2 regions of the Streptomyces chengbuensis genome follow, and region 2 is predicted to be linked to the other one. Evidence: riboswitches for the same ligand, from Rfam matches in the RefSeq annotation. Region 2 holds a riboswitch; the other holds the start of a gene.
The links. A riboswitch is a leader RNA that binds a small molecule or an ion and turns the genes downstream of it on or off. The one in region 2 is predicted to bind glycine.

Region 1 (9,085 bases), 4.4 Mb from region 2:
CAGCTGACGCGGGTACGCCGACCAGCCGGCCACGATCAGCTTCGGCTTGGACTCCTTGGCGAGCCGCTCGACCTCGGCCATGTCGACCTGGCCGGTGGCGTCGTCCACGTGGTAGGCGACCACGTTGTAGAGCTTGCCGGAGAAGTTGATCTTCATGCCGTGGGTCAGGTGCCCGCCGTGGGCGAGGTTCAGACCCATGATCGTGTCGCCCGGCTTGAGCAGCGCGAACATCGCCGCCGCGTTCGCCTGGGCGCCCGAGTGCGGCTGGACGTTCGCGTGCTCGGCGCCGAACAGCTCCTTGATGCGGTCGATGGCGATCTGCTCGACGACATCGACGTGCTCACAGCCGCCGTAGTAGCGGCGGCCGGGGTAGCCCTCGGCGTACTTGTTGGTGAGGACGGAGCCCTGCGCCTCCATGACGGCGACCGGAGCGAAGTTCTCCGACGCGATCATTTCCAGGGTGGACTGCTGACGGTGGAGCTCGGCGTCGACGGCGGCGGCGACGTCCGGGTCGAGCTCGTGGAGAGGGGTGTTGAGAAGCGACATCACGCGATCCCTAGGGTCGAGTCCTGGTCAGCTGGCGAAATCGGTGTACTCGGCGGCGGAGAGCAGGTCCTTCGGCTCCTCCGCGACCCGCACCTTGAACAGCCAGCCGCCCTCGAACGGGGCGGAGTTCACCAGCGACGGGTCGTCCACGACGTCCTGGTTGGCCTCGACGACCTCACCCGTCACCGGGGAGTACAGGTCGCTGACCGACTTGGTCGACTCCAGCTCGCCGCAGGTCTCGCCCGCGGTCACCGTGTCACCGACCTCCGGGAGCTGGACGTACACGACGTCGCCGAGGGCGTTCGCCGCGTGCTCCGTGATGCCGACCGTCGAGACGCCGTCCTCGGCGGCCGACAGCCACTCGTGCTCCTTGCTGTAGCGCAGCTGCTGGGGGTTGCTCATGACCTGAATTCTCCTGTACGCGAGGAAGTGCTGCTGATGGGGGATGCCGGAGTGACTACTTCTGGCGCTTGTAGAAGGGGAGCGCCACGACCTCGTACGGCTCATGAGTACCGCGGATGTCGACGCCGACGCCCTCGGTGCCGGGCGTGGCGTGCGCGGCGTCCACGTAGGCGATGGCGAGCGGCTTGCCGAGGGTCGGCGACGGGGCGCCGGAGGTGACCTCGCCGACGACCTCGCCGCCGGCGACGACCGCCATCCCGGCCCGCGGCACCCGGCGGCCCTGGGCGACCAGGCCGACCAGCTTGCGCGGCGGGTTCGCGGCGGCGCGCCCGGCGGCGGCCTCCAGGGCCTTGCGGCCGACGAAGTCGCCCTCCTTCTCGAACTTCACGACCCGGCCCAGACCGGCGTCGAAGGGGGTGAGCGACGTGGTCAGCTCGTGCCCGTACAGCGGCATGCCCGCCTCCAGGCGCAGCGTGTCACGGCAGGACAGGCCGCACGGTACGAGACCGGCCGGGGCGCCGGCCTCGGTCAGCGCCTTCCACAGGGTCTCCGCGTGACGGGGTTCGACGAACAGCTCGAAGCCGTCCTCGCCGGTGTAGCCGGTCCGGGCGATCAGGGCGGGGACGCCTGCCACGGTGCCGGGGAGGCCGGCGTAGTACTTCAGTCCGTCCAGGTCGGCGTCGGTGAGCGACTTGAGGATGCCGGGTGACTCGGGGCCCTGTACGGCGATGAGCGCATATGCGTCACGGTCGTCGCGTACAGCGGCGTCGAAGCCCTCGGCGCGCTCCGTGAGGGCGTCGAGGACGATCTGCGCGTTGGACGCGTTGGCGACGACCATGTACTCCGTGTCGCCGAGGCGGTACACGATCAGGTCGTCGAGGATGCCGCCGTCCTCCTGGCAGATCATCGTGTAGCGCGCGCGGCCGGTGGCGACGCCGCCGATGTTGCCGACCAGCGCGTAGTCCAGCAGGGCGGCGGCCTGCGGCCCGGTGACGGTGATCTCGCCCATGTGGGAGAGGTCGAAGAGACCGGCCTTCGTGCGGACGGCGTTGTGCTCGTCGCGCTCGCTCGCGTACCGCAGCGGCATGTCCCAGCCGGCGAAGTCGGTCATGGTCGCGCCCAGCGAGCGATGCAGGGCATCGAGGGCGGTGAGACGGGGGGCGTTGCTCATGGATGGGGCTCCCAGGGCATGACTGGCGAGGACGATCCTCCCCATCTGTCATCGAAACCTGAGAGGTTCATCACGACCACACGTAGCGGACCTACGCGCAGGACGCGACTTGCACCTTGGGTGGAACCGCAGGAGCTGCGGCTCGCTTTTCAGATCTGCCTCGTCGCGCGCGGTACGGGGCCTGAGAGATTCAAGGGAGGGACTTGCTCCTTCGGCGCCCGGCCCACACAGTGGCCAGGACTCTCCCGCGCGGATTCAAGCGGCCGGTATGCAGTTTGCGCGGACATCATTGCACGGGCGCTCTCGTCGGCAAATCACTTGTTGGTCATTACCTTTTCTTTAAGCTTCTTGGGCAGGGTCTCGGAGACCCGACAGGGGGAGAGTGAGTTGATGACGTTGCAGCAGTCCGGTGCGTATCCGGCGACCGCAGGGGTGCCCGGCCGGCCCCGAATCCCCGGGCGAGCACCCGGGGCCACCGGGCGCGGCCTGTCCATCGGCCTCACCGCGGCCCAGCCCGTCGTGCGTGACCTGCGGGGACGCGAGGGGCGCGGCCCGCGTGCCCTGGTGTTCCGCCGCGGTGACGTGGTCGTGATCTCCGGGCTGCCCGGCAGCGGCAAGTCCACGCTCATCCGGCGGGCCGCCGAGGGCGGCGGGATCGACTCCCAGGACACCCGGGACCGCTGGGACCGGAGGATGCCCCGCGCCGTGCCGTACGCCCTCTACCGCCCGCTCGTCCGTCTGGCGCACTACGCGGGGCTGCGGCGGGCGCTGCGCTCCGGGGAGAGCGTGATCGTGCACGACTGCGGCACCCAGTCGTGGGTCCGGCGCTGGATGGCCCGCGAGGCCCGCAGACGGGGGCGCGGCCTCCATCTGCTCCTGCTGGACGTCACCCCGGAAACCGCCCGCGCGGGCCAGCGCGAGCGCGGCCGCGGCGTCTCCGGCTACGCCTTCGCCCGCCACCGGCGAGCGGTCTCCCATCTCCTGCACGCCGCCGAACGCGGTCACCTCCCCGCGGGCTGCGCCTCCGCGACCCTGCTGGACCGTGCGGCGGCATCGGCGCTGACCCGGATCGGTTTCGGCGACACGTCCTGAGAAGGCGGGGGCGCGCGGATGTGGGCGCCGGGCCCGGCTGCGCGCCGGACCGAACCCCGCGCCGGGCTGCCCTCGCCCCGGGCCCCGTCCGCGGCCTGGCGGCCGTGCGCCCCGCCGGGCCCGCCCTCGACCCGTACCCGCCGCTCTGCCGACGCCCGTGCCCGGGTGGCTTCCGTCCCGGTCCGGGGCATCCGTGGGGCCCGCCGGGTGGGTGTCGGCAGCCTCCCCCCGGCGCTCCGCCGTCGCCCGTGCCCGGCTGCCGGCCTGGGCTGCCCGTGGGGGCCGCCCGGGCCGTCGCCGGCCCGTACCTCCCGCTTCGCCGTCGGCTCGCGCTCGCCGTCGTTGATGCCGCGCCCCGGGACGGAGCCGGGCGAGCCGTTCCCGGCTGAGGCCCTGCTGCCGGGGTGCTCCCACCCGGTGCCCGTCCGCCCTGGCTCAGCTCGCGCGGTCCGGAGCAGCCCGCGGCGCCAGGCGGGCCCCGGCCCCCCGCCGAGGGGCCCGTGCAGGGTTCGCCCGGCGGGGGCTCTGACCCCGGTGCTCGACCGTCGCCCGCGCCTGGCTGGCTGACGGCCTGGGCTGCCCGTGGGGGCCGCCCGGCGGCTGTCGCCGGCTCGTACCTCCCGCGCTCCGGACCCGGCCGTGGCGCCAGGCGGGCCCCGGCCCCCCGGCCGTGGGGCCTGTGAGGCCCGCCCGCCGTCCTGCCGTGCCCCGCACCCGCCCCTGGCGATACCGCGCGCCCCGCCCTTGCGCCCACACCTGCCGTCGTCCCGCGTCCCGCCTCCGACCGCGACCCGTGGCGACCCCCGCGTCCCGCCCCTCGGATCGCCGCCGGGTCGCGACCCGTGGCGACCCGTGGCGACCCGTCGCGGCCCGCAGCCCCCGGCCGCGAGCGCGTCGCCACCGTCGCGGCCGCTACCCTGCTTCGCAGGACGTCGCGGCCGGCCCCGGGGCCGACGGGGGGAGCAGGGATCACAGTGGACACGACATGGCCCGCCAATGAGCTCGAAGAGGTGCTGGCCGCATCGGTCGGGAACCCCTCGGCCGGGGCGCGGCTCGTGGAGGTGCTGGGGCGGAGCGCCGTCTGGGTGCCGCTGCCCAACGGCGGCGGGCCCGACAGCGCCGGCCTCGACCTGCCGACGATGGAGATCGACGGCGCCCCCTACGTCCCCGTCTTCAGCTCCCAGGAGCAGTTCCGCCTCGGCGCGGGCGACCACATGTCCGGCACCGTCGCCCCCGCCGTCGAGTTCGCCCGGGGTCTGCCCCCGCAGCTCGGCATCGCCGTGAACCCCGGCGGCGCCGTCGGCGTACCGCTGCCGCCGCCCGCCGTCGCGGAGCTGTGCCGGGAGGGCCGCGCGCCGCTCGGGGGCGCCTCCCGGGCCGGAGGCTACGGGGGAGGGGCGAGCGGCGGCCGGGTCCGGCTCTTCGAGCCCGACTGGCAGGAGGAGCCGGTCGACTTCCTCGCCGCCGCGGCCGGCGAGTTCGAGTCGACCCGGGTCGTCCAGACCGCGCGCAGGATCCTGGCCAGCATCGAGGGCGACCCGCCGGTCCTGTTCGTCGGCGTCCAGCTCTCCGCCTTCGAGGGGCCCGACCGCAACGCCCCCATGGACGCCCTCGGCCGCGCCCTCGGCCGGGTCGCCGTGAAGTGGCCGGTCAACCTGGTCCTGCTGGACATCGCCCAGGACCCCGTGGGCGACTGGATGCTGACCCGGGTCCGGCCCTTCTACACCCGGCAGTACGCGTAGACGTCAAGTTGGTGTCAGTACGGCCGCTTAAGCTGGTTTGATGACGTGGTCGCCGCACTCGCGTGCCCAGGGCGGCCCGAGGGAACGGCGGATCGAAGAGGGGCGGGACCCAGAGTGAGTGCGTCAGGCACCGCGGCGGCCGGGCAGGTCGAGCACATGCTGCGCCAGGTGACGCCCGGGCGCTACGACGCGTACGAGGCGCTGCTGCAGGCCCTCGCCGACGGCCGGGTGTGGATGCTCCTCTGGCACGGCCAGGCCGGATCCCCCGACGCCCAGTACGGGAACATGGAGGTCGACGGCCTCGGGTACGCCCCCTGTGTCACCTCCCCGCAGGAACTCTCCGCCTCGGGCTGGACTAGGGCCCACGAGGTGGTCGCCGGCGCCGACATCGCCCGCGCCCTCTTCCCCGACCGCTGGGGCATCTGGCTCAACCCGCACGCGCCGGGCGGCGGCGTCGGTATCCCCTGGCCCGATCTGCGCCGGATCGCCACCGGCCTCGACCGGATGCCGGCCGGGCCGCTGCGGCTGACCGAACCGGCCATCGAGATCCCCCAGTTCTACGCGCTGCTCACACAGAACGCGCACCGCACGCCGGCGGTCCGCTCCCTGCGCAGGGCCTGGGTGCAGCCGAGCCTCGGCGCCCCGTACCTCGCCGTCGGCCTCGATCTCTACGACACGGGACAGCAGTCGGTCGAGTCGGTGCGCGCCATGATGCAGCAGTCGATCGCCGCCGTCCCGGACGGTCTTCCGGTGTCGACCGTCGCGATGTCCGACGAGTACGACCCGGTCGCCATGTGGCTGCGGGCCAACGCCCGGCCGTTCTACGACCGGGAGGCCCACGCGGGTCCGCCCCAGCAGTCCGGCTACGGATACCCGCCCGCCCAGTTCCCCCGCTGAGGACCCGCCGAGGACCCGCCGGGGCCCTCACCGGGGCCGTCTCCGCCCAGCGCGCCAACGGCACTGTGTGTCCCGGAAGTTAACGGGACGAGGTCCGATGTCCCGGATCGGACCGTTTTGGCGAGTGTCCGGGTCTCGACTGTGCATCACCGCTATGCGGACTGTTCTCCCGTTCGGGACTCGTCTGTAGTGTTCGGCCGGTCAAGACCTCCTCCACAGGCGGATTCCAGGGGTGGACCATGCCAATATTCAAGTCCAGAGCCGTCAGAGTGATCACAGCGGCCGTCGCCGTCGGCCTCGTCGCCACGGGCTGTGCGAGCGAGCGCGGCAAGGACGGCGACAAGGGTGGCGACAAGGACACCTTTGTCTTCGGTGCCCCGGGTGACCCGGGCTCCCTGGACCCGGCCCTCGCGAGCGACGGCGAGACCTTCCGCGTCACCCGTCAGGCCTTCGAGGCCCTGCTGGAGCACGAGTCCGGCGGCAGCAAGCTGGTCGGAGGTCTCGCGGAGAAGTGGTCGAGCGACCCGACCGGCAAGGTCTGGACGTTCAACCTCCGCAAGAACGTGAAGTTCCACGACGGCGAGGCGTTCAACGCCGCCGCGGTCTGCGCCAACTACGACCACTGGTTCAACTGGAAGGGCACCTACCAGTCGAGCGCGGTCTCCTACTACTGGCAGACCATCATGGGCGGCTTCAAGGCGAACGAGGACAAGGAGACGCCGAAGGCGAACTACAAGTCCTGCACCGCCAAGGACGACAGCACCGCCGTCATCGAGGTCAACGAGACCTCCGCGAACCTGCCCGGCGGCTTCTCGCTGCAGGCCCTCGCCATCCACTCGCCGAAGGCGCTCAAGGAGTACGAGAAGCAGGAGGCGACCGCCAAGGGCGACGCCATCACGTACCCCAAGTACAGCCAGGAGGCCGGCACGGTCGCCGGTACCGGCCCGTACCGGATCACGAAGTGGAACAAGGGCAACAAGGAAGTCTCCCTGGAGCGCTTCGACGACTACTGGGGTGAGAAGGCCAAGGTGAAGAACCTGGTCTTCCGCACGATCGACACCGAGGACGGCCGCCGTCAGGCGCTGCAGGCCGGTGACATCGACGGTTACGACCTGGTCGCGCCCGCCGACATCAAGACGCTTGAGGGAGCCGGCTTCAACGTGCCGACCCGTGACGTCTTCAACCTCTTCTACCTCGGTATGTCCCAGGAGAAGAACCCGGCGCTGAAGAAGCCCGCCGTGCGTCAGGCCATCGCGCACGCCATCGACCGCGAGAACCTGGTCAAGACCCAGCTGCCCGAGGGCGGCAAGGTCGCGACGCAGTTCATGCCGGACACGGTCGCCGGCTTCTCCGAGAACGTGAAGAAGTACCCCTTCGACTCGGCCAAGGCCAAGTCCCTGCTGGCCTCCGCCGGTGCGAGCGGCCTGTCGATCGACTTCTGCTACCCGACCGAGGTCACCCGCCCGTACATGCCTGCCCCGCAGGACATCTTCGAGCTGATCAAGGCCGACCTGGAGAAGGCCGGCATCAAGGTCACCCCGAAGCCGATGAAGTGGGCCCCGGACTACCTGGACGCCACCGAGGCCGGCTCCTGCTCGCTGCACATGCTGGGCTGGACCGGTGACTTCAACGACGGCTACAACTTCATCGGCACCTGGTTCGCCGAGTACGACAAGCAGTGGGGCTTCAAGGACCCGAAGGTCTTCGCCGCGGTGAAGGCCGGTTCCGTCGAGGCCGACCCGACCAAGCGCACGGACCTCTACAAGAAGGCCAACGAGGTCATCATGGAGTACCTGCCGGGCGTGCCGCTGTCCTCCTCGCCGCCGGCCATCGCCTTCGGCAAGAACGTCAACCCGCCGAAGGTCTCCCCGCTGACGCAGGAGAACTTCGCCGAGGTCTCCTTCAAGTAGCACACCGCATGGGGTCCGCCCGGCCACGGAACACACGTGGCCGGGCGGACCTGCATCCCATTTCCGTACCACTCGTACAACACACGCAAGAAAGGGGCATGCGGGGTGTTGCGACTCGTCGTACGACGACTGCTACAGCTGATACCCACCCTGCTCGGCCTGTCGGTTCTGCTCTTCATCTGGCTGAACCGGCTGCCCGGCGGACCCGCCTCAGCGATCCTGGGCGAGCGGGCGACCGAAGCCGAAGTGGCACGCATCAACCGGGCGCTCGGACTCGACCAGCCGCTCTACGTCCAGTACGGACGCTTCCTCAAGCGCATCTTCGAACTCGACCTCGGCACCTCGACCCAGACGGGGCAGCCGGTGTGGGACGAGTTCGTCCTCCGGTTCCCGGCGACCGTCGAACTGAGCGTCGCCGCCATGCTGATCGCCGTGGCGGTCGGCATTCCGCTCGGCTATCTCGCCGCCCGCAAGCGCGGTGGCTGGCTCGACGTGGCCTCGGTCTCCGGGTCACTCGTCGGGATCTGTATCCCGGTCTTCTTCCTCGCCCTGATCCTCAAGGGCGTCTTCGCCGTCAACCTCGGTCTCTTCCCCAGCTACGGCCGGATGGAAACGGGCCTCGACGCCACGGACGTGACCGGATTCGCCGTCCTCGACGGCGTTCTCACCGGCGAGTTCGACGCCTCGTGGGACGCGATCAGGCACCTGGTGCTGCCCGCGCTCGCCCTCTCCTCCATCCCGCTCGCCGTCATCGTGCGCATGACCCGGGCCAGCGTGCTGGAGGTCCTCGGCGAGGACTACATCCGCACCGCCGAGTCCAAGGGCCTGGAGCGCAAGACCGTCCGTGGCCGGCACATCCTGCGCAACGCGCTGCTTCCCGTGGTCACCACGATCGGTCTGCTCACCGGAAGCCTGCTGTCGGGCGCCGTGCTCACCGAGTCGGTCTTCTCCTTCGGGGGTATCGGCTCCTTCATCCGGACGGCGATCGACGCCCGTGACTACCCGGTGCTCGTCGGCTTCATCATGTTCATCGCGACCCTGTACGTGCTGATCAACCTGCTGGTGGACCTCGCGTACAGCGTCATCGATCCGAGGGTGCGGGTGCACTGATGAGCCTGGCAACTACCAAGACATCGAAGATCGACCGGCTCGCCGAGCTCACCGCGAAGGCCGAGACGTCGAGCGGTGCCAGCCTGTGGCGCGAGGCGTTCCGCAGGCTGCGCAGCAGCAAGATGGCGATCATCGGTGCGGTCGTCATCGCCGTGTTCGTCGTGGTGGCGGTCGTGGGCCCGTGGTTCGCCCCGCACGCCCCGACCGCCCAGACG
Region 2 (9,085 bases):
GCGGTTCAGCCGTCGTACTCGTCCAGCGGCGGGCAGGAGCAGACCAGGTTCCGGTCACCGAAGGCGCCGTCGATCCGGCGCACCGGCGGCCAGTACTTGTCCGTCGCCTGGACACCGGCCGGGAACACGGCCTCCTCACGGCTGTACGCGTGCTCCCACTCACCGCCGAGCACGGCCGCGGTGTGCGGGGCGTTGCGGAGCGGGTTGTCCTCGGCGGGCCACTCGCCCGAGGCGACCTTCTCGATCTCCGCGCGGATGGCGATCATCGCGTCGCAGAAACGGTCGATCTCGGTGAGGTCCTCGCTCTCGGTGGGCTCGATCATCAGCGTGCCCGCCACCGGGAAGGACATCGTCGGCGCGTGGAACCCGTAGTCGATGAGGCGCTTGGCGATGTCGTCGACGCTCACGCCGGTCGCCTTCGCCAGCGGCCGCAGGTCGACGATGCACTCGTGCGCGACCAGGCCCGCCGGGCCGGTGTACAGCACCGGGTAGTGCGGCTCGAGACGCTTGGCGATGTAGTTCGCCGCGAGCACCGCGACCTGGGTGGCGCGCTTGAGGCCCTCGCCGCCCATCAGCCGGACGTACGCCCAGGAGATCGGCAGGATACCCGCGGAGCCCCAGGGGGCGGCGGAGATCGGGCCGACACCGGTCTCCGGACCGGCGGTGGGCTGGAGCGGGTGGTTCGGCAGGTACGGGGCCAGGTGCTCACGGACGGCCACCGGGCCGACACCCGGACCGCCGCCGCCGTGCGGGATGCAGAACGTCTTGTGCAGGTTGAGGTGCGACACGTCGCCGCCGAACTTGCCCGGCTTGGCGAGGCCCACCAGCGCGTTCAGGTTGGCGCCGTCGACGTACACCTGGCCGCCGGCCTCGTGGACCTGCGCGCAGATGTCCGCGACGTGCTCCTCGAACACGCCGTGCGTCGACGGGTACGTGATCATCAGGACGGCCAGCTCGTCGCGGTACTGCTCGATCTTGGCGCGCAGGTCCTGCACGTCGATCTCACCGTCGTCGGCGGTGCGGACGACGACGACCTTCATGCCGGCCATCACGGCGCTGGCGGCGTTGGTGCCGTGCGCGGAGGACGGGATGAGGCAGACGGTGCGCTGCTCGTCGCCGTTGGCACGGTGGTACGCGCGCACGGCGAGCAGACCGGCCAGCTCGCCCTGCGAACCGGCGTTCGGCTGGAGGGAGACCTTGTCGTAGCCGGTGACCTCGGCGAGACGCTCCTCCAGCTCGTGGATGAGGGTCAGATAGCCCTCGGCCTGCTCGACGGGGGCGAAGGGGTGGATCTGGCCGAACTCCGGCCAGGTGACCGGCTCCATCTCGGTGGTGGCGTTCAGCTTCATCGTGCAGGAGCCGAGCGGGATCATGCCCCGGTCCAGCGCGTAGTCGCGGTCGGCGAGCCGGCGCAGGTAGCGGAGCATCGCGGTCTCGGAGCGGTGCGCGTGGAAGACCGGGTGGGTGAGGACGTCGTCCGTGCGGAGCAGCGCGGCCGGCAGCGTGTCCTCGACGGTCGCGTCCAGCGCCTCGATGTCGCCGTCGACGCCGAACGCCGCCCAGACGGCGGAGACCTGGGCGCGCAGCGTGGTCTCGTCGCAGGAGAGCGACACGTGGTCGGCGTCGACGAGGTGCAGGTTGACGCCTCCCTCACGGGCCGCGGCGACGACGTCGGCGGCCTTGCCCGGGACGCGCGCGGTGAGCGTGTCGAAGAACGTGCCGTGGACGATCTCGACACCACCGGCGCGCAGGCCCTCGGCGAGGATCGCGGCGTAGCGGTGGGTGCGGCGCGCGATCGTCCGCAGGCCCTCCGGGCCGTGGTAGACGGCGTACATCCCGGCCATGACGGCGAGGAGCACCTGCGCGGTGCAGATGTTGCTGGTGGCCTTCTCACGGCGGATGTGCTGCTCGCGCGTCTGCAGGGCGAGGCGGTACGCCTTGTTGCCGTCGGCGTCGACGGAGACGCCGACCAGCCGGCCGGGCAGGCTGCGGGCGTGCTTCTGCTGGACGGCCATGTAGCCGGCGTGCGGGCCGCCGAAGCCCATGGGGACGCCGAAGCGCTGGGTCGTGCCGACGGCGATGTCCGCGCCGAGCTCACCGGGCGAGGTGAGCAGGGTCAGCGCGAGCAGATCGGCCGCCACGGTGACGATCGCGCCGAGCTCGTGGGCCCGGTCGATGACCGGCTTGATGTCGCGGACGGCACCGGAGGCGCCGGGGTACTGGAGCAGCACACCGAAGACGCCGCGCTCGGCGATCTCCGCGGGGATCCCCTCGCTGAGGTCGGCCACCACGACCTCGACGCCGGTCGGCTCGGCCCGGGTCTCGATCACGGCGATGGTCTGCGGCAGGGCGTCGGAGTCGATCAGGAAGACGCCGTCCTTGACCTTGCCGACGCGCCGGGACAGCGCCATGGCCTCCGCGGCGGCGGTTCCCTCGTCGAGCAGCGAGGCGCCGGACGTGGGCAGTCCGGTCAGGTCGGCGACCATGGTCTGGAAGTTGAGCAGCGCCTCCAGACGGCCCTGGGAGATCTCCGGCTGGTAGGGCGTGTAGGCCGTGTACCAGGCCGGGTTCTCCATCACGTTCCGCAGGATGACCGGCGGTGTGAAGGTCCCGTGGTAGCCGAGACCGATCATCGGGGCGAGCACTTGGTTTCGGTCGGCGAGTCCGCGCAGTTCGGCGAGCACCTCCGCCTCGGTGCGGGCGCCGGGCAGCCCCAGGGCCTCGGCGCTCTTGATCACGTCCGGCACGGCGGCGGCGGTCAGCTCGTCCAGCGAGCCGTAGCCGACCTGCGCCAGCATCTTCGCCTGCGCCTCGGTGTCGGGGCCGATGTGGCGCTGCTCGAAGGGGGTGCCTCGCTCCAGTTGGGAGAGCGGAATGCGGTTGGCGGTCATTGCGGAGGCCTCCTGGTCGTAACGACCTGCGAGGGGCACCACGGCGCGGGTGCCCGGACGGCCTCCCCCTCTGTCATCTCAACCTGAGAGCTTCACCGGAGCGCCCGGGGGCACGCCGGCTTTCACCGTCGGTGAGAGCGGATGCCGTCCGACGCCCGCCCTGCTTTCCAGAGTGACCTCGTCCGTGCGGTACAGGGGCCTGAGAGATTCCGGGGAGGATTTGCTCCTTCGGCGGCACCGGCTTTCACCGGGGCACTCTCCCGCACGGGGTCAGCAGCCGCTGCCAGCGTACCAGCGTGGCCTCACCTGGGACCTTCGAGTGGACGACGCCCTGGATGTGCACTTTCGTAGTATCCAGCGAACCCGTGCGACCTGTTGGAGGGACCGTGCAGACCGACATCGATCCGCGCAGCCTGATCGGCCGCAAGGCGTTCGACCGCAACGGCACCAAGATCGGGACCGTGGACGAGGTGTACCTCGACGACGCCACGGGCGTCCCCGAATGGGCGGCCGTGCGGACCGGGCTGTTCAGCCGGGACGCGTTCGTGCCGCTCGAACCCAGCGAGCTCGAGGGCGACGGTCTCCACATACCCTTCGAACGGGCTCTGATCAAGGACGCACCGGACTTCGGCGTCGGCCGCCATCTCTCCCCCGAGCAGGAACTGCAGCTCTACCACCACTACGGTCTCGATCTGCCCTCACCGCCGGAGAGGCCGGCCACCTCGCCGCCCCCCGGCGACGAGGCCGAGGGCCCCGGCTCGGGCAACGCGTCCTCGAAGGACCGCGACTTCGGGCGGCTGGCAGGCCACGACGACTGACGCTCCGGCGGCCGCACCAGCGGCAGCGGATCCGAGGGCTCCAGCCCCGGGTCGTCGACCGCGAACGTCCGCACCCGGCCCGGCACGGTCGACCACGGCTCCTCGAAGCGGACGGTGACCCTCCCCAGCCCGCTGCCCTGGACCCATCCGGCGCCGTGCTCGGCATGCCGTACGTCCTGGCCGGCGGCCCAGCGCCGCTCGGTCACCGGCGGCGCCTCCCCGCGCGGGGGCTCCCCACCCTGCGCCGGCTCCCGGGTCGGGTCCGGCTCCTGCTCCCCGTCGTCCCGGTCCCCCGCGGCGGCCTGCGCGAACAGGTCCTCCTGCGTGTAGTCGGCGAGGCCGCTGACGCCCACGCCGAGCAGCCGGACACCGCCCGTGGTGTCCACCGCCTCCAGCAGCCGGGCCGCCGCCTCCCGCACCACCGCGGGGTCGTCGGTGGGCCCACGCAGCGTCTCCGACCTGGTCAGCGTCGAGAAGTCGAACCGTCTCACCTTCAGCACGATCGTCCGCCCCGAGTGCCCGGAGGCTTTCAGCCGGCGCACACAGCGGTCGGCCAGCCGCTCGACCTCCAGCCGGATGCGGATCCGGTCGTGCAGGTCCGTGTCGAAGGTGTCCTCGACCGACACGGACTTGGCGTCGCGCTCGGCGACCACCGGCCGGTCGTCGTGGCCCGTCGCCATGCGGAAGACCGCCCCTCCGTGCGCCTTCCCCAGCAGCCGTACGAGCTCGTCCTCACCCGCCTCGGCGAGGTCCGCCACGGTGGTCATGCCCGCCCGCCGCAGATGCTCCCCCGTCGCCGGGCCCACCCCCGGCAGCGTGCGCACCGGCATCGGCCCCAGCAGCTCCCGCTCGGTGCCCGGCTCGATGAGCACCAGCCCGTCGGGCTTCGCCTGCTCGGAGGCGATCTTCGCCAGCATCTTGGAACCCGCGAGCCCCACCGATCCCGTGAGCCCCGTGGTCCTCAGAATGTCCCTGCGCAGCCGCTCACCGGCCTCCCGGGCCGACCGTGAGTCGTCGGCCGTGCCGCCCGCCTCCAGGTCCACGAAGGCCTCGTCCAGGCTCAGCGGCTCCACCAGCGGCGAGAGCCCGCCCAGCAGCGCCATCACCTGGTCGCTGACCGTCCGGTAGAGCGAGAACCGCGGCACCAGGTACGCGGCGTTCGGGCACAGCCTCCGCGCCTGCGCCATGGGCATCGCCGAGTGCACCCCGAACCGGCGCGCCTCGTACGATGCGGTGGCCACCACGCCGCGCGGCCCCAGACCACCCACGACCACCGGCTTGCCGCGCAGACTCGGCTTCGCCGCCTGCTCGGCTGCGGCGAAGAACGCATCCATGTCCAGATGCAGGATGGTGGGCGCGGGTCTCACAGCTCCGATGCTGCCCTACAGCACTGACAATCGCCCGTACGCTCGTACGAGTCGAACCGGGGTCCAGCCGCCCGGGGTCCAGCCGCCCGGGGACTCAGCCGGCGCGCTCGCGGCGGCGCCTGGCCAGCTCGTCACCCGGGTCGTGGCCGATCAGCGTCTCACCGGTGTCGATGCGCTCACCGTGCAGCTGCGACAGCGCCGCCTCGACGTCCCGCCACACCACGCCGACGGCGATCCCGAACACGCCCTGCCCGCCCTGGAGGAGGTCCACGACCTCGTCCGGCGACGAGCACTCGTAGACGGTCGCCCCGTCGCTCATGAGGGTCATCCGCTCCAGGTCCGCGAAGCCGCGGGCCCGCAGATGCTGCACCGCCGCGCGGATGTTCTGCAGGGCGACACCCGTGTCCAGGAAGCGCTTGACGATCTTGAGGACGACCACGTCCCGGAAACTGTAGAGCCGCTGGGTGCCCGACCCGTAGGCCGGCCGCACACTCGGCTCGACCAGACCGGTGCGTGCCCAGTAGTCGAGCTGCCGGTAGGTGATGCCCGCCGCCGCGCAGGCGGTCGGCCCCCGGTAGCCCACGGTCTCGGGCGTCGCGTCGGCCTGCGCACTGTCGTGAAGCGGATACGGGATGCCCTCCGCGGGACCGTGCCCGTGAGAACCCGCTGCCGTACCGTCGCCGCTGCTTCTCACGCCGACCTCCGTCCTTGACCTGCCTCCTCGACGGTAGGGAGTCGCCCGGGGTGCGTCAACGATCGCCACACTCGGCACGCCGAGTGATAATCACCCTGAGAGTGGTTTTGCGTGCCCTGATTCGGGGAATACGTGGCCGAACATTCGGCGAGGCGGTCGGCCCGTCCACGCCCGCACCGCGACCCCGCTGCTCCCTGCGGATCCCGGCGACGGCCGACGGATCACTGGCTGCTGGAGCCGAAGTCCTCCGGCGAGATCTGGTCGAGGAACTCACGGAACTTCTCGACCTCGTCCTCCTGCTCGTCCGGGATCGCGATGCCCGCGTCGTCCAGAACACCGTCGCTGCCGTAGATCGGCGTACCGGTGCGAAGCGCCAGCGCTATGGCGTCCGACGGCCTGGCGCTCACCTCCACGCCGCTGGCGAAGACCAGCTCCGCGTAGAAGACGCCCTCCCGCAGGTCCGTGATCCGCACCTCGGTGAGCTCCTGCCCGACGGCCTCCAGCACGTCCTTGAACAGGTCGTGGGTCAGCGGCCTGGCCGGAGCCATCCCCTGCTGCGCGAAGGCGATCGCGGTCGCCTCACCCGGTCCGATCCAGATGGGGAGGTACCGATCGCCTCCCACTTCACGCAGGAGCACGATCGGCTGGTTGGAGGGCATTTCCACCCGGACACCCACAACGTCGAGCTCGTTCACACAGCAACCCTAGGACGTGCCCGGCAGGTTTGGGTAGTCGGGTTCCCCCAAGATCGGTGCAAGCCGTCCCCGGGGTTCAGGGCAGACGCACCCCGAGCGCCGTCCGGACCAGCGCCGAGTGCAGCCTGACGGAGAGGTCCGCCAGCTCCCTGGTGGTCGCCTCGGCATGCGCTCTGGTCTGCGGATTGCGGTGCCGGCGAAGCGGTGCGACCACTTGTTCGATCAGGCCCGCCTCGCGGTCGGCGGCCGCCTTCATCGCCCGAAGATGCCGCGGTTCCAGACCGAATCTGCCCAGGTCCGCGATCAGTTTGGCCACCGTCACGGACTCGGCATCATAGGCGGAGTCGGCCGAAGGAGTGAGCAGACCGTAGGACTCCCACTCGTCGAGCTCCTCCTCGGTCACCTCCGCGGCTGCGAGCAGCTCCGCCCTGCCGACGCGGACCGCCGTCGGCCTCTCGGAGGGGAACTCGCCCGCATCGCCGGACTCCACCGGCCCGCCCTGGGACGGCAGCGGCGGCCGCTCACCCCGGGCCAGGGCGTCCAGGTGCTCACGGATGACCTTCAGGGGCAGGTAGTGGTCCCGCTGCATGCGGAGCACCTGCGCGAGTCGCTCGACGTCGTCCGGGCTGAACTTGCGGTAGCCCGACGGAGTGCGTTGCGGTTCGACGAGCCCCTCGGCCTCCAGGAACCGGATCTTGGAGATCGTGACTTCGGGAAACTCTTCCCGAAGCTGGTTCAGCACCGAGCCGATGCTGACCAGCCGGTCGCCACCGGCGGTGCCGTGGCCGGCACCGCCCGTCGGAGTTCGCCGCATGGACGTCCCTGAGGTCACATGCCCCGCTGGTTCGCGTAGAAGACCAGCCGGTACTTGCCGATCTGAACTTCGTCACCGTTCGCCAGGACGACCGAGTCGATCGGCTCACGGTTGACGTACGTGCCGTTGAGGCTGCCGACATCGGTCACGGTGAAGGTGCCGTCGGCCGCCCTGCGGAACTCCACATGACGGCGGGAGACGGTGAAGTCGTCGAGGAAGATGTCGCTCTGGGGGTGGCGGCCCGCCGTGGTCAGCTCGCTGTCGAGGAGGAAGCGGCTCCCCGCGTTCGGACCGCGGCGCACCACGAGCAGGGCCGAGCCGAGCGGCAGGGCGTCGACGGCCGCCTGGGCCTCGGGCGAGAGCGACGGAATCGGCGTCTGGCCCGTGGCCTCCGCCTCGTAGGCCTCGATCCCCGAGATGGAGATCGTCGAAGTCGTCTCCGAAGCACGCTCCGCCGGAGCCCCGGACCGCAGCGGCGCGCCACAGTTGGAGCAGAAGCGGCTGGTCTCTGCGTTGCGGTTGCCGCATCGCGTACACACCGGCATGGACGGGTCCTCCTGCCGCGGCTGCCCCGCGGGGGCATGGGATGCATACGGGTCGGGCGTAAACCCTCCACCCGCACTTGAGGTTGACGGTTCCCCGAAACCTATGCGGCCGGGACCGGCAGGGTCAACAGCAGACGCGCCCTGACCGCCGGGAATGTCACCACCGGTGACCTCGTCCCGGAAGAGCGGGCGCTCGCCGCTCTGCTCCGCCTCCTGGCCATGGCGCGGTGCGCGATGACGGGCGGTGCCGCTGTCCTCGCGTGCGCTCTTGCCGAACAACTTCCCAAACAACTTCACGGGCGATTCCCCTTGACCGAAACAGACCCGCCCGTGGGGCAGGAACCCTGAATGAACACACCTGCCGACCCGGACATCCTCACAACGTCCGTACCCTCCGGACAGTTTCCACCACGCAGCACTCTGACGATGCGCCGACCCCCCGCAACCCCTTGTCCATCTCCGGCCTCCCCTGCACGCCCTCGTCTCACTGGGAGGACGACCGAGCGTAGTCAGGCCGTTCCACGGGTCGCAAGGCATCCACGACGATCTTCTCCGAGCGGGTCACCGAGGCGGTGGCCTGCTCCTTCTCCAGGGTCTGCACCACGCCGCCGGGAATGTTCAGCGCCGGCTCGAGGTCCTGCGGCTTGCCGATGACCTTGAAGCGGTAGGGGGCACTGATCTTCTTCCCGTCCACCTCGATGGAACCGCCGCCGTCGGAGAAGTAGGAGTCCGCGACGACCCGCACGCCGTTGACCTGGATCGCCTCGGCCCCCGCGGCGCGGAGTTCCTGGATCGCGTCGAGCAGCATGTCCGACTCGACCGCTCCCGACCCGTCGCCGATGGTCAGCGTGATACCCGGGCCCTGTGCCGCCACGGTACCGGCGAGGATGCCCAGCTGCCGCTCCTTTTCCTGCGTCTGCTTGCGCGCCTCTTCGGCCTGGTCCGAACTGGTCTCCAGCTCGGTCCGCTGGTCCTCGAGCTGCTGCTTCTCATCTTCCAGACGCTTCGTGCGGTCATCCAGTTCATCGAGGATGCGCACGAGATCTTCCTGGCGGGCGCCGCGCAGTGCGCTGTTGTCGCTCGTCGACTGGACCTGGATGGCCAGACCGAGGCCGAGGACGAACAGCAGGAGGGCCACGATGAGTTGGGCACGCGAGATCCGCGGCGGCCACAGCCCGGCCGCGAGCCGCTGCCGGCCGGTCAGCTGCGGCCCGTCGCCGGCCGGTGCAGCTTCCGGCGCCGCTCCCTCGGGAGCGTCCGT

Region 1: it holds a riboswitch for glycine, as region 2 does, so the genes downstream of both, gcvT (glycine cleavage system aminomethyltransferase GcvT) here and gcvP (aminomethyl-transferring glycine dehydrogenase) in region 2, are expected to answer to the same signal.

Annotation. Positions count from the first base shown of each region.
Region 1 is NZ_CP129137.1:5,512,934-5,522,018, forward strand. It holds gene glyA (serine hydroxymethyltransferase) at 1-546, opposite strand, end outside; gene gcvH (glycine cleavage system protein GcvH) at 574-948, opposite strand; gene gcvT (glycine cleavage system aminomethyltransferase GcvT) at 1,004-2,119, opposite strand; glycine riboswitch at 2,280-2,377, opposite strand; gene QRN89_RS24450 (AAA family ATPase) at 2,510-3,211, shown strand; gene QRN89_RS24455 (enhanced serine sensitivity protein SseB) at 4,186-4,953, shown strand; gene QRN89_RS24460 (enhanced serine sensitivity protein SseB C-terminal domain-containing protein) at 5,068-5,850, shown strand; gene QRN89_RS24465 (ABC transporter substrate-binding protein) at 6,090-7,760, shown strand; gene QRN89_RS24470 (ABC transporter permease) at 7,866-8,870, shown strand; gene QRN89_RS24475 (ABC transporter permease) at 8,870-9,085, shown strand, end outside.
Region 2 is NZ_CP129137.1:1,089,767-1,098,851, forward strand. It holds gene gcvP (aminomethyl-transferring glycine dehydrogenase) at 6-2,891, opposite strand; glycine riboswitch at 3,069-3,164, opposite strand; partial or broken gene QRN89_RS35785 (PRC-barrel domain-containing protein) at 3,227-3,424, shown strand; gene QRN89_RS04930 (DNA polymerase IV) at 3,571-5,076, opposite strand; gene QRN89_RS04935 (MerR family transcriptional regulator) at 5,171-5,770, opposite strand; gene QRN89_RS04940 (bifunctional nuclease family protein) at 5,992-6,465, opposite strand; gene ftsR (transcriptional regulator FtsR) at 6,542-7,279, opposite strand; gene QRN89_RS04950 (FHA domain-containing protein) at 7,294-8,226, opposite strand; gene QRN89_RS04955 (DUF881 domain-containing protein) at 8,309-9,085, opposite strand, start outside.